DNA from 2 places in the Salinicoccus sesuvii genome. Region 2 is predicted to be linked to the other one. Evidence: predicted binding sites of a transcription regulator. Region 2 holds the regulator's gene; the other holds the start of a gene.
What was found. The regulator Rex, encoded in region 2, represses fermentation and respiration genes when NADH is low (regulators of the CRP and FNR family bind a similar motif). The targets are predictions, from matches to a motif close to TTGTGAAATATTTCACAA.
Positions count from the first base shown of each region.

Region 1 (7,454 bases), on a different contig from region 2:
TGTTAGTACTTATTACTGCTCTTCCCTTTTACATATTCCTTGTCGAATAGGAATAGCCTCATCAGAAGGACAAGACTAGGAATCAATAATAGTAAACCTAAAATGAACACAATTGTCAAACTGAAAGCCATGTTCTCATTTACAACAGCAGTATTGACTTCAATATACGGATATAGAATATATGGAAGTTTGCTGATGCCATAGCCGAAGAAGGCGAAGGCAAACTGCAACATGATCATGATAAATGCAAGACCAAAGAAACGCTTACGCCAAATCAGAAATACAGCCACTCCCATGCTCAAAAGACTCAAGCCAAACATGTACCAGTAATCTTGGGCACGTTGGAAGTGTTCAAAATTATGTTCCCTAAGACCTAGGAAAACAAACTGCGTGATGACCAGCATCGGTAACGTCCAGATCAAGAACCATTTACGTACTAGTTCAAGTGCCTGATTATCCTCTGCACGAGCGGCGTAGAATGTCAGGAAGCCACTAGATACGTAGAGAACTGTAATGATTGCTAGAAAGACAACCGACCAGCCATAAGTGCTAAAGAGAAGCGCTTCAAGCTGAAGTTGGATGCCGCTTTCTCCATCGACAATATAGCCACCTTCTGAGATGACAAGAGCAATGGATAATGCAGCTGGTATCAATAGTCCGGTTACTCCGTAGAGGAATGTCCAAGAAATCTTCGGAACCTTATTGTACGAGTTAAACGCGTAGTATGCACCTCGAATGGCAAGCAGAATAAGAGCAATGCTTGCTGGAATGAGCAGCGCGGTCCCGTAATAGTAAGCTGTATCGGGATAAAATCCGATAATGCCAACAAAGAAGAAAACAAAGAAGACATTTGTCACTTCCCAAACAGGATTCAAATAACGTTGTATAATCGGACTAATTATATTATCGTCACCGCTAATCTTTGAATAGAAATTGAAGAAACCGGCACCGAAATCAATCGATGCCACAATAATATATCCATAAAGGAATGTCCACAACACGGTGATTCCAATTAGCTCATAGTTCACGGTAGTAGACCTCCTCTATCTCTATCCTTCTCTCCATAGATTTCAACATGATCCGAATGTACACTCTTGTTTTGGAACATTTTAAGCAGCACATATATACATGTTGCTCCGAGTACAATATACAGTAGGACGAATGCGACCAAAGTGACACCAAGTCCCTCTGCGTTCGTCACAGCTTCAGATACGCGCATATATCCTCTTAATATCCATGGCTGACGGCCCATCTCTGCTAAGAACCAGCCAGATTCAATGGCAGCCATTGAGAGCGGACCTGTTAATATATAGACATAGAGAAGTGCAGGATGATGTTCGTCGAATCTAGTGAACTTCGCTATATGGTATATGACCGCCACACTTAGACCGAACATACCGAAAAACACCATTGTATCAAAGAAGTAGTGTATTATCAGCGGCGGCTGTTCATCTTCAGGTATATCATTCAATCCAGTAACTTCGGTATCAAAAGAGTTACCCGCAAGGAAACTAAGTGCACTTGGTACTCTTAGTGCATAGCTCACTTCTTGGGTTTCTTCATCGAGGATACCAAAGAGTATTAGATCAGCGTTATCCTCGGTTTCAAAGTGCCACTCCATTGCAGCCAATTTTTCAGGTTGGTTTTCGTGGAGGAACTTTGCAGAAAGGTCACCAGCGAGAGCACTCATTGCAGCCGCAATAAAGCCAATCACCATCATGACTCTGAGAGCCTTCTTATGATACTCACGATCCTCTTTATACTTCGCACGAAGCAGCTTGTATGCAGCAATTGACGCAATAATGAAAGCTGCTGTCGTATACGCTGTTACGACTACGTGAAATATCCTAACGTAACTGGATGGATTAAACATCGCTGCCAACGGATCAACGTTCACGAAGACATCTTCTACGAGATCAAAACCTGCTGGTGTGTTCATAAAGGAGTTAACAGTAGTGATAAATACAGCAGATAGCGTAGAACCCACCACAATTGGGATGTTTAAAAGCCAGTGGTGCCAAGGGTTTTTGAATCGATCCCACGTATATAGAAAGATTCCAAGGAATATTGCTTCAAAGAAAAATGCGAATGTTTCCATGAATAGTGGCAGAGCTATGATCTGTCCTCCGAATCTCATGAAATCCGGCCATACAAGAGAGAGTTGTAGACCGATTATTGTACCGGTTACAACACCTACTGCTACGGTTACCGTATAGCCTTTAGCTATCCTGCGCGCCATAGTCAAGTACCTTTCATCTTTCTTACGCAGACCTAGAAACTCTAAGATCATAAAGACGAGTGGCATACCGACACCTATTGTTGCAAAGATAATATGAAATCCAAGAGTCGATGCAGTGAGCAACCGACCAATGATCACATCATCCATTCAATCACCTCTTCTAAATGAATTCTGCCCCACAAAAACTTTTATTTGCGGAGCCTACATCCATCTGTATTTTTGATAATTTGTGAAATAATTATCATATCGTTCTATCATTCTAACCTATTTTGCCCTAAATTACAAAGAATTAAACCGGCTATTTATGCTCTTTTACTTTGAGGTGAAAGACAAGACCGATGAGGATCATGATAAGCAAACTCGTAATTGCCAAGCGGGAAGCGATCACACCATAATTGGCAAGAGCTAGGGTGATTGAACCATAAATAAAGGGTCCGACAATAGCACTCATCTTGGCACTAAAGGCAAACAGTCCAAAGAACTGGCCTTCTTTTCCTTCAGGAGCCAATTCTATAATCATCGTTCTGCTGACTACCCAAGTAGAGCCCATTGCGATTCCAAAAAGTGCAGCGGCAATCCAGAATGTCCACATTGGTAGGGGTAGCGCCGCAATCGCAACAGCCACTGCCAAGAGCAGTGCCACAAAAGTAAATGTCTTCTTGGAACCGACATTCCTATTTATAAAGCTGAATATTATGGCCCCGATGATGCTAAATAGCGTTGCTACCATAAAGACAACCAGAAAAATCCCGGGTTCAAAGCCGACGACTGTTGTCGCATAAGGCTGCATCATGGCGATTGCTGTTGCTAGTGCATCATTGATGAAGAAATATGCAATCATAAAATAGAAAATGGAAGCATGTAACCGTGCTTCTAAGAATGTTTGGTAGATATCTTTATAACCTTTCAGAAAATGCTGTTTAGGCTTTGTTTCTTGAGGTTTGTCCTTATTTATGAAGAAAAGCGGCAGTGAGAAGAGAAGGAAAAAAATACCCGATAACCAGAAAGTATGATGGACGGCTCGATCTCCAATTAATAGTAGTACTGAAAATATGCCAAAAAGTGTGCCCATATATCCAAGTGCCACGCCATACCCAGAAATCAGTGGGATTTCTCTTTTATTACCGAGTCCAGAAAGCATTGCATCGTAAAAAACATTACTGGAATTGTATGCAAACTTTGCAAAAACAAACAAAAGCACTGCTAACACAAATCCGTTCGGTAGACCAAACCACTGGGCATTATCCATGCCGCCAAATATGCCCATACCAATAGCTGCAGTGACACACAGTAATGTAAAGATGACGACATACTTCTTTCGCTTGCCGGTCCGATCCATTGTCACACCATAAAGTGGCGCAAAAGCGACGAGCAAAATAGCAGCCATTGCATTGGCATACGCAATAATTGTCGAAGCAATCTGTTCAAGTCTTGGATTTGTCCCTACAGTTTCTGTAATATATTGTGGAAAAAACAATGTAACGATATTGGCACTAAAAATAGTGTTCGCAAAATCGTAGAGTCCAAAAGCAAGAATTGGCACGGTGAGGTAAAGTTCAATCGGTCTGCGTGTAGTCTGATTCATCGATAATTCCTCTCTGCTCTTTTTACAGTCATTATAACAAGAAAAACACGTATGGTGGTGTACCATACGTGTTCAAAATTATGCTCTTTGGGTATATTCCTCTACAAGTGCGAGGACTTCTTCAGTGCTACTACACTCAACGGCAGCCTGCGCTAGACGTTCCGTATCGGTCTTTTTAAGTCCAGATATCTGTCTGCGTGCCTTTAAGATAGAAGACGCACTCATGGAGAATTCATCGAGGCCAAGACCAACAAGCAACGGTACTGCTTGCTCATCTCCAGCCATTTCTCCACACATGCCAGCCCATTTACCCTCTTTATGCGCTGCATCTATAACCATTTTGATGAGTCTGAGCAATGCTGGGTGGTGTGGCTGATAGAGATAGCTAACAGATTCGTTCATGCGGTCTGCAGCCATTGTATACTGGATTAGATCATTTGTGCCGATTGAGAAGAAGTCAACGACTTTCGCAAACTGGTCTGCAATGATCGCAGCCGAAGGAATTTCAATCATGATACCAACTTCAATATCTTCCTTGACCTTCTCGCCTTCATCAACAAGATTGTCTTTCTCTTCAATGAGCATTGCTTTCGCACGATTGAATTCGTCGATTGTCGCAATCATTGGGAACATGATCTTCAGATTGCCATGTTGTCCTGCACGAAGCAAGGCACGTAGTTGTGTTCTGAAAAGCTCCTCATTATCCAAAGCCATACGGATTGCGCGATAGCCGAGGAAAGGATTCATTTCTTTAGGAAGATCGAGATAAGGTAGTTCCTTATCGCCACCGATATCGATTGTGCGTACGACAACCGGTTTTTCACCCATGTCCTTTAGAACTTTTTTGTAGGCCTCGTACTGCTCATCCTCTGTAGGTAGTTCGTTTCTACCCATGTAAAGGAATTCTGTACGATAAAGTCCGATGCCTTCTGCACCGTTCGACTTAACGCCATCGAGATCGTCCGGTGTACCAATGTTGGCAGCAAGCTCGACAGCTGTACCATCCATTGTTTTGCTCGGTTCATCCACAAGCTTCTGAAGTTCTGCTTTTTCTTCCTGAACTTTCGCTTCTTTATCCTTATAGACGAGAACTTCCTCTTCTGTAGGATTAACGATAACTTCGCCCGCGCTACCGTCGACGATGATATGATCGCCAACGTTTGCCAGCGCCGTAATCTCCTTCGTACCAACAACTGCCGGTATTTCAAGAGAGCGCGACATGATTGCTGAGTGTGAAGTACGTCCACCAACGTTCGTTACAAAGCCTTTGACAAAATTTTTATCAAGCTGTGCTGTATCTGAAGGTGTCAGATCTTCTGCCACTATGACAACCGGTGTATCAATCTTACTCGGGTCAGGCAGTTCTTTACCAAGCATGTGTGCAAGTACACGCTTTGAAACATCCTTGATATCTGCTGCGCGTTCTTTCATATACTCGTTGTCCATATTTTCAAAAATGGCAACGAATTGGTCTCTCGTTTCCAGAAGTGCCTGAGGCGCACTCTTCTGGTCATTGCGGATGTGGGACTCAATCGGGCCCAAGAACTCTGGATCATCAAGCACAAGTAGATGTGCATCGAAGATAGCAGCATGCTCAGGACCTACGGATTCCTCCGCGTGATTTCTGATTTTCGTGATTTCCACTTTGGATTGGTTGAAAGCAGCCTTGAAACGCTCAACTTCAGCCTCTTCCTGACCGGCGTCGATAGTTTTATTGTCAAAAGACAAATCCGGCTCTTCCAGAGAATAGACGGGTGCAATCGCTACACCGTCACTCGCACCAATCCCCTTTAGAATATTCGACATTAGTCAGTCAATCCCTCTTTGGAAAGTGTTTCAGTAATCGCTTCGATAGCCTCAGTTTCATCTTTGCCTTCAGCGTAGACTGTTACTTCAGAGTCCTTGCCTACACCAAGGGACATAACACCCATGATAGACTTCAGGTTTACTTTCTTGCTGTTGTATTCCAACTGGATATCAGCGTCGTATTTTGATGCTGTCTGTACGAGTATAGTTGCTGGTCTTGCGTGAATTCCTGTTTCGTCTGTAATGAGATAAGATTTTTGTTCCATTGCGTTGGTCTCCTTTAGAATGCGTTATAAGATTACATGATAGCACACATGTTTAGCAACATTATACCACGTATGCCAATGATATTCTAATATACCACCACTAAACCTAGCGTAAACTTTTTCACCATCTGATCCCTCTCGGATACATTTTACTCTGCGATATGGAGGGATCGAAAAAATATCCCCTTTTAGATGAAGATACTTTCCTAAGAGGGGACTACTCGATTATACAGTTTGGTTTCTGGCTGCTTTTGCACATTTGTCTACATAATCGTGACCGAGCTTCTTCATCAACATGTAGCTGACGCCTGCTCCGAGTGCGTTGGTGGCCAGTGGTACGGCACCAAATCTAGCCAGCTTGGAGTTTTTTGCAGCTCGTTTGAATAGAACTTTCGAAGCATTGCGCCCGACAAATTCACTGGCCATGCTCGTCCCCATTACGAGGACTCTGTTCATTAGATCATCAGAGAGTTCATTTACTTGCTTGTGATCAAGCTCGAAAATCTCCTCAGCCTCATTCTTAATGTCCTTCATGAGCTTTACGTCTGTACCAATATCGAGTAATGGAATCGGAAGTATCGCAGCAACTGAGGAGTAGAGTGCCTTCTTGTTGACCATTTCCCTTGCTTCTTGTTCTTTGATTTGTATCTCATTTTCAGTGAGTGGTTGACTACCCATTGTCAAAACCCCTTTATATTTTAATTTGAGTATTGTCGTTTGAGTATACCCTCTCTGCTTCTATAGTAATCAAGACCCCTAGCTGTGAATCTGGAGAGTGACTACTTTGAGATACTTACCATTCTTATAGCCCTTGACTGTTGGGAAGTCTTTTGGCAATCCTTTAACATCGATGAGCGTATAGGCCTGGCCCGTTTCAGCCAACGTACGATCAATCTGCTTCTTAAACTGGGTTAGTGTCATACTCTCTAAATTTTGACTTAATATTAGGTACCCGTTCGGCTTTAGTACTTTCAGCGCTTCCTTAATAAGCTTCGGAAAATCGCGTTCCACTTTGAATACCTTCTTACCAGAACGGGCAAAGCTTGGCGGATCCATCAATATGGCATCAAAATGATGCTTTTTTCTCGCTACATAGCTGAGATATTCAAAAGCTTCCATTATATATATGTTCTGTCCATCCATTGATAGATTGCCGACATTGAAGTTCTCCGTGATGAGATCACGGCTGCGTTTCGCTAAATCCACACTTGTCGTCATCATCCCGCCCACATTAGCAGCAACAGAAAATGTGCCGCTATACGCAAACATGTTTAAAAATGACTTAGCGTTGTAAGCGTTTTGGACGAGTGCTTTTCTCGTTTCTCGTTGATCAAGGAACAGCCTCGTCATAGGTCCTTCATCGAGATGGACACTGTACTTAACCCCTGATTCCAGTACTGTAATCGGAAACTCTACGCTACCAGTAATTCTGCGATTCTTCACTTCAAGTTTACCCTGGTCGCTAAAGCGTGTCTGTTCTGTAATCGAGTTCGGATTGAGCTCAACCATCAATGTTTTGATAATGAGATCGCGAATCTTGTAGATTCCACGGGAATAG
Region 1 covers NZ_JBHRWV010000007.1:555,862-563,315, forward strand. The annotation lists gene ACFOJ8_RS08540 (cytochrome d ubiquinol oxidase subunit II) at 3-1,028, opposite strand; gene ACFOJ8_RS08545 (cytochrome ubiquinol oxidase subunit I) at 1,025-2,386, opposite strand; gene ACFOJ8_RS08550 (MFS transporter) at 2,538-3,824, opposite strand; gene ptsP (phosphoenolpyruvate--protein phosphotransferase) at 3,903-5,630, opposite strand; gene ACFOJ8_RS08560 (phosphocarrier protein HPr) at 5,630-5,896, opposite strand; gene ACFOJ8_RS08565 (hypothetical protein) at 6,122-6,574, opposite strand; gene ACFOJ8_RS08570 (class I SAM-dependent rRNA methyltransferase) at 6,653-7,454, opposite strand, start outside.
Region 1: ACFOJ8_RS08545 (cytochrome ubiquinol oxidase subunit I) is a predicted target of Rex. The motif match lies at 2,467-2,484, and genes of this name have one in related genera.

Region 2 (7,454 bases):
CCCCGGTGAAGCTGTTCAGGTACTGTTCAAGCCATGTTACAGTCCCCATATCGAGATGATTGGTTGGCTCGTCGAGCAGTAGCAGATCGGGTTTTGACAAAAGCATCTGGCCGAGTGCAAGGCGTGTCTTCTGACCACCTGAGAAAGCATCGACATTACGATCAAGATCATCGTTCGAAAAGTTCAGGCCGATAAGGACTGTCTTAATCTGGGCATCAATTGTATAGCCGCCACTAGATTCGAAGATGTTCTGCAGTCTGTCGTATTTCTCCATCTGTTCACTATAGGAGGGATGCTGGTAATCGTGTTCTGCTAGCCATCTGGTTGTGGCGTTCATTTCCTCTTGGGTATACAGTAGATCGGCGAAGGGTCGCATCATTTCATCCCTTACAGTCTGAGTGGATTCAAGTGTCATCTGCTGGGTAAGGTATCCAATTGCAATACCCTTCGGAGTTGTGATTCTGCCTTCTTCAATACCGAGTTCCCCGGCCATCATCTTCATTAATGTCGTCTTGCCGGCACCGTTTTTGCCGACGATACCGACTGTTTCACCTTTTTTTATTTCAAGGTTTATATTTGAGAAAATCTGGTCTGTACCGAAAGACTTTCCTACATTTCCTAATTGCATTACTATCATATTAATTCCCCCACTCCATTCAATTTTACAATAAATGAGTCAAAAAAACGATGAAATTAAATGACAATGACTACACTATGAAAATGGAGATATGCTATAATATACCAACAGAGTGCAATAGAAGAGGTGTGGGACATTTGAATAGTAAAAAGAAAATCCCAAACGCAACAATGAAACGTCTTCCTTTATACTATAGATTTTTCAAGAACGCCGAAAAATCCAGTGTAGATAGAGTTTCCTCAAGAGAGATCAGCGAAGCACTGGATATTGATTCAGCCACAATTAGGAGAGATTTCTCCTACTTTGGTGAGCTCGGCAGGAAAGGTTACGGCTACAATGTCAAGAGCCTGCTGAATTTCTTCATGGAGCATATCCAGGGTAACGAAGTGAGGAACGTAGCGATCATTGGTGCAGGGAATTTGGGCAGTGCATTATTAAACTACAAATTCAACAACATAAATGATAGAATGAATGTGGTAGCTGCTTTTGATAGTAATGCTCAGATCGTCGGGACATCCATCAATGGCACGGCAGTATATCATTCGGATGAGCTTGAAGATCTGGTCAGTCAGCACGGCATAGACGTCGCGATACTCACCCTGCCAGCTGAAGTCAGTCAAAATATGGCTGAGCGTCTGGTGGAAGCGGGTATCAAAGGCATACTCAACTTCACGCCGATCAGATTGAACGTAAGTGATGAAATCTATGTCCATAATATAGATTTGAGCGTTGAATTACAGGCACTATTCTTTTATATGAAACATATCTAGGAGGGATACTATGCTCGAAACATTAATGCCGGTGACGCTGATGGCAGTAGGCCCGACAAGTATGATCGTGATTGCTGTTGTAGCATTGATCATATTCGGACCTAAAAAATTGCCTCAATTCGGACGCGCAATGGGTTCAACTTTAAGAGAATTTAAAGATGCAACCAAAGGTCTCGCCACTGATGATGATGACGATGACGACGAACGCGATAAGAAACAACAACCAAAGAAGATCGAAACAGTCGAAGTTGAAAAGGTTGAAGAAACTAAAGTATAAAGATCCAAAGGGGTGGCGAAAGCCGCCTTTTTTTTGAAGAGGTGAAAACGAATTATGAACGACTCGGAAAAAAGGGAGATTACCGAGCATCTGGATGAATTGAGAAAGCGGCTACTGATTGTCATGTACTTTTTCGTAGGTGCATTGATCATCGGTTTTTTCCTGTCTAAGCCATTGATTTATCATATGCAGAATGCTCCATGGACACAAGCAATACAGATGCATGCATTCCAGGTAACGGATCCATTGAAAATTTATTTAATGATTATCGTTGTCATCGGTTTCGTTATTGTGCTGCCAGTAATTCTCTATCAACTCTGGGCATTTGTTTCTCCGGGGTTATACAGTAATGAGCAGAAGCTGACTTTGAGTTATATACCGATTGTCATGATCCTGATGCTACTCGGTATGGCTTTTGGTTATTTCGTTCTTGTGCCCTATATCATCCAGTTCACGTTCGAATTATCCGAGGACATGGGTATCGAAACGACGATTGGAATCAACCAGTATTTTGGCTTCCTTTTCAGGACGGTGTTGCCATTCGGAATCATATTCCAGATGCCGATTCTAGTCTTGTTCTTAACCCAGCTAGGACTATTGACGCCATCCTTTTTGAAGCAGAACAGAAAATATGCCTACTTCATTTTGTTGGTGGTCGCAGCGCTTATTGCACCACCGGATGTGATGACGCATGTCATGATTACTATACCGATGATTATTCTTTATGAAATTAGCATCTACATTTCCAAAATCGGCTATCGTAGATATCTGAAAGCAGAGCAAAAAGCACTAGAGGAATCGTTGGATTCCGAATAGGGGGGTTCCAGGTGAAATTCAATTGGGATGAAGAAGCACCTCAGGTGCTTGATGGCAGTGATGAAAAATGGATGCACCAGCTTGGAAGGGCGCAAGAAGATCCATGGCGGCAGAAATATCATATCCAACCGCCTGCAGGCAGTATGAATTCATTGGACGGTTTCGTTTATCATGAGGGCAGGTATCATATCTTATACCAGTGGGCTCCCTTCTACTCACAAGGTAAAAAGTATCTATATCACGTCACATCGGAAAATCTTGCTGTCTATCACGATATGGGAATAGCAAGCACACTACCGCAAGGTGCATGTTCAGGTTCTGCTTCTACAATGGACGATCTGCATACGTACCATACAGTAATCGATGGAGATATATCACATCAGGAACATACGGTGTGGATTTCAGGAACAGGGGTGCTTCGTCCATCCCACACAGAGATCATTATGAAAGGATCGCCAAAAGGATATGGTGCAACTCTCAAAGATCCGAAGGTGTGGGAGGAAAGTGAAAGATATTTCATGATGCTCGGAGCGATGACACAAGATGAGTTCGGGCGTGTGCTCTGCTTCAGAGGCACAAACCTTGAAACTCTCGACTATCTGGGTGAACTGAAAACCGATCTTGACCAATTTGGTTTTATGTGGGAATCGCCTGAGCTGTTTGAATTGGATGGTGGTGATGTCCTCATGTTCTGCCCACAAGGGCTCGACAAGTATCAACATAGCTACTGGAACATCTACCAGTCTGGATATATTCTCGGCAGTGTTGATAGAGAGTCGATGACAATGGTGCATGGCGAATTCAGTGAACTAGATCAAGGTTTTGATTTCTATGCGCCGAAGACGACCTGTGACGCTTTTGGAAGACGGTTTATGATCGGATGGATGGGAATGAAGGAAACGATTTATCCTACAGATGGCACGTGGTCACATTGTCTGACGCTGCCAAGGGAGTTGTCTATTGAAGAGGGGATACTGAGGCAGCGACCCGTGGCTGCGTTATCAACTCTAAGAATGGATGAACTGACAGCGGAAGGATACTTTGATCATCGTCCGAAAAAGATGAAAGATTTCTATGGTGATAATTACGAGCTTACAATGGATATCCTCGAGAATAATGCGACGCAGATATATATCAATTTGAGAATGAGCAGAAGAGAACAGACGAGTCTAATATATGATGCCGAGGCCCATACGCTTACACTCGATACGACTTTCAGTGGCCAGATGCCTGAGAATGTCGATGGCACAACACGTACAGCGAAGCTTGACGGTCCTCTTTTAAAACTCCGCATATTTGTAGATATTTCAAGTATTGAAATTTTTATCAATGATGGGGAGGCGGTCATGACAGCCCGCATCTTTCCATCGGAAAAAGCAGAAGGGGTGGAACTGTCCACCGAACTTGGCAACTGCTATGTCAAATTGTCCAAATACAAATTAAAGCCCCTTTATGTGCATCCGGACGTTCAGACGGAATAGGGACAACGGATTTCAATGTCTGTACACAATATTATTTCAATTCTGCTTATAATCGATTGAGTATTCTGTTATTATAAACTTACATACAGTGAGGGTGAGAGGAGAAGTGGATATGTTTTCGGTACTGAGTCAGATTCGCAAACGTTATGAGTACATGACACCTGTAGAGCAGCGGATTGCAGATTTTATGCTGGCCAATCCTGCCAAAGTCATCAACATGCCTGTTAAGGACATCGCAAGAAACAGTAATACGAGCGATGCGGCTATCGTCAGATTTTCAAAGAGGATCGGTCTTGCCGGCATAAAAGAATTAAAAGTTGAGCTTGCAAAGGAGCTCCATACACTTGAGAAAGAGAACATATCAAGGGTCATCGATCTTGAAAACGATACTCATAAAGATATCTTCGACAAAGTGTTCAAAAATACGATACAAGCCCTCTACAATACAGAAAAGATTGTCGATCGTGATACGATGAAGCAGGCTGCCGAACTCTTCGCCAAATCGGACAATACATTTATATTTGGCCTTGGGGATTCCTCCAATATCGGAAATGAACTGGAACAGAAGCTACATAGAGTCAATATCAATGCGTTCTTTACTTCAGATAAGTATCTCTGCATGACACGGTTGTCCAATGCTACTGATAATGATGTCTTGTTCCTCATCACCCTATCCGGTAAGACGAAGGAAGTAGTCGAAGTTGTAAAGCTCGCCAAGAAACTTGGCGTCAAGACCGTCATACTTACCCAAAATCATGCCTCTATCGCAAAACGCAATGCAGACATTGCCATAGAAATCACAGAAGAAGAGACAAATATACAGTATATGAACATGACCAGTCGTATAGCGCAGCTCGTCATCTGCGATGTTCTATTCTTCTACATCTGTCGGGAGCTTGGATCCTCGGCATATGAAACCATTATTAAGACCTATGACGTTACACACTGATCTCCTTTCGTGCCGAAGGGAGATTTTTTTATTTATGGAGATAAGAATAATATACAGTTACTTTTTTGAAATATTTCTGAAATATTCCACGTTAATAAGACACCATTATTAAGGTTATGTAACAACTCTGATATTGGGTAGATACCCCCACGCTATTCTAATATAATGATGATTATTGAAAGAGACTATCACGAGTATAGTCTAATGGGGGAAGTCGCATTGAAGAATAAAATAATGAAGAGTGGTATTGCATGCCTATTGGTTTCATCCACTATTTTCATATCCAATATAGACACAGTCGTCGAAGCGGAAGAATCAGAAGCAGAAATGTCTGTCGAAGAATCTGTGACAAATGAAGCGGCCCAGCCAGAAAGCCTCGAAGAATCAACAGAAGAAGTAGAGGTCGAGACTACAGAGGAACGTACTACAGAACAATCTGCTGAGTCGACGACACAATCGCCAGTTGAAAGAGAAACTGTGAAAGAAGACGTACTCGTCGGTGCAATGCCCGATGATTCTCCGGAAAACGAGATTCGTCAACGCACAATAACAGCGCATGAAGCGAATGAGGAAAGTCAAGAAAGTACCCCATATGCCGAACCGTCGTCAGAGCAACCATCCCAACTCCCTTCTAATGAAACGAGCGGGAATGATATTGTACCGGAGCCTACCGCTGAACCGGTAACAGAGGAAGCGCCAACAACAGAAACTGAGACAGAAACACCCGTCCCTGAGGGAACGGGGCAGTTGCCAGCAGACGAAATCCCTGTAGAGGAAAATGAAATTCCAACTATGGAGCCAGTGGAACCGTCAGCTGAAGCACCGTCAACAGGTTCTGGAACCGAAGAATTCTCTAGCCCATATCCTGAAGTAGACAATAACAGCCTCCAGTCCGAATCGACGGAAGTGCCAGCGCAAGGAGTAAAGCGGTATTTCCGTTATGATCATGGTAATATACTAGAAGGCATCACACTTGAGCCCGGCGGACCGGAAGCAGACTTTGAACTACTGGATAAGCGTGTCAATCGCTTGCTGTCTGCAAGGATCATGGAAGAATCCGAAGTGGATGATACAGTGATATATGATATTGAGGCACAAGTCAAAAGTGAAGAGGAAGTAGCTACTGGAACATCACGTGAAGTGCTTCCGAACACGGGAGAGACGAACTATACTTTCATTTATGGTACAGTGCTGTTGATTTGTGGACTCACTTTGCTCTTCATCATGAGAAAACCGAAAAGCGATAAATAGAAAGAGTGCCCCATCCATCGGATGGGGCACTCTTTCTTATAGTACTTTATCGTCGATTGAATTCAAGTAATCTTTGACTTCCCCGACAACAGATACAAGACATCCATCTTCAAACGGAGAGGTCAGGTTGGCAGACTCGACAAGTGCATTGAACGGCAGTGAGCCACCTAGTTTACACAGTTTGATATAATCCGCCCACGCTGCATCGAAGTCTTCATTTGCACGTTTCCAGAACTGGAGTGCGCAGACCTGTGCCAGTGTATAGTCGATGTAATAGAATGGCACTCCGAATACATGCCCTTGTCTATGCCAGAACGCTCCGCTTGAGAGTGGTTCAATGCTGTCATAGTCACGATGCGGCAAATACTTATCTTCGAGCTTCTTCCATTCCTGGCGACGCTCGAGCGGTGTGAGTTCCGGATTTTCATAGACGATGTGCTGAAATTCATCAATCGCCACACCATAGGGTAGGAAGGAGATGTTGTCAGCCATATGGGTAAACTTGAATTTGTCCGTGTCTGTCTTAAAGAACAAGTCCATCCAAGGATAAGTAAAGTATTCCATACTCATGGAATGGATCTCTGCAGCCTCGAGTGTTGGGAATTGATATTCCGGTACTTCGAATCCTCTCGACATGTAGCTTTGGAATGCGTGTCCCGCCTCATGTGTCAGTACCGTCACATCATCAAGCGTGCCATTGAAGTTCGAGAAGATGAACGGAGAGGCGTAGTTCGGAATGAATGTGCAATATCCGCCGCCTTCCTTACCCTTTTTGGCTTCTACATCAAACAGTTCGCGCTCTCTCATGAATGTATAGAATTCATCAGTTTCAGAGGATAGCTCGCTGTACATCTTGGCACCGTTCTGAAGAATCTCTTCGGCATTTCCTTTAGGTGTTGCGTTGCCAGTTACGAAGTCGAAGGATTCGTCGTACGACTTCAACTCGGAGAGTCCGATTCTCTTACGTTGGCGTTCTTTCAATTCTGTCACAAGTGGAACGACATGCTCGGCTACCTGGCGTCTGAAGTTCTCTACCATATCCCGGTCATAGTCGATACGATTCATGCGGATGTAGCCAAGTTCGACGAAATCTTTATAGCCCAGTTCTTGTGCAATCTGATGGCGTGTTTTGACTAGTTCATCGAAGATTTGGTCGATTTTATCTAGTTGTTCCCCCATGAAGCCTTGTACGGCTTTTGTTGCGTCTCTTCTCATAGCACGATCCTGATGCTCAGCGTAAGGGCCGAATTCTGATAGATTAAGGACTTTACCA
Region 2 covers NZ_JBHRWV010000010.1:4,296-11,749, forward strand. The annotation lists gene ACFOJ8_RS12065 (ABC transporter ATP-binding protein) at 1-637, opposite strand, end outside; gene ACFOJ8_RS12070 (redox-sensing transcriptional repressor Rex) at 775-1,407, shown strand; gene ACFOJ8_RS12075 (twin-arginine translocase TatA/TatE family subunit) at 1,418-1,684, shown strand; gene tatC (twin-arginine translocase subunit TatC) at 1,739-2,500, shown strand; gene ACFOJ8_RS12085 (glycoside hydrolase family 32 protein) at 2,512-3,981, shown strand; gene ACFOJ8_RS12090 (MurR/RpiR family transcriptional regulator) at 4,094-4,930, shown strand; gene ACFOJ8_RS12095 (LPXTG cell wall anchor domain-containing protein) at 5,096-6,181, shown strand; gene ACFOJ8_RS12100 (M3 family oligoendopeptidase) at 6,218-7,454, opposite strand, start outside.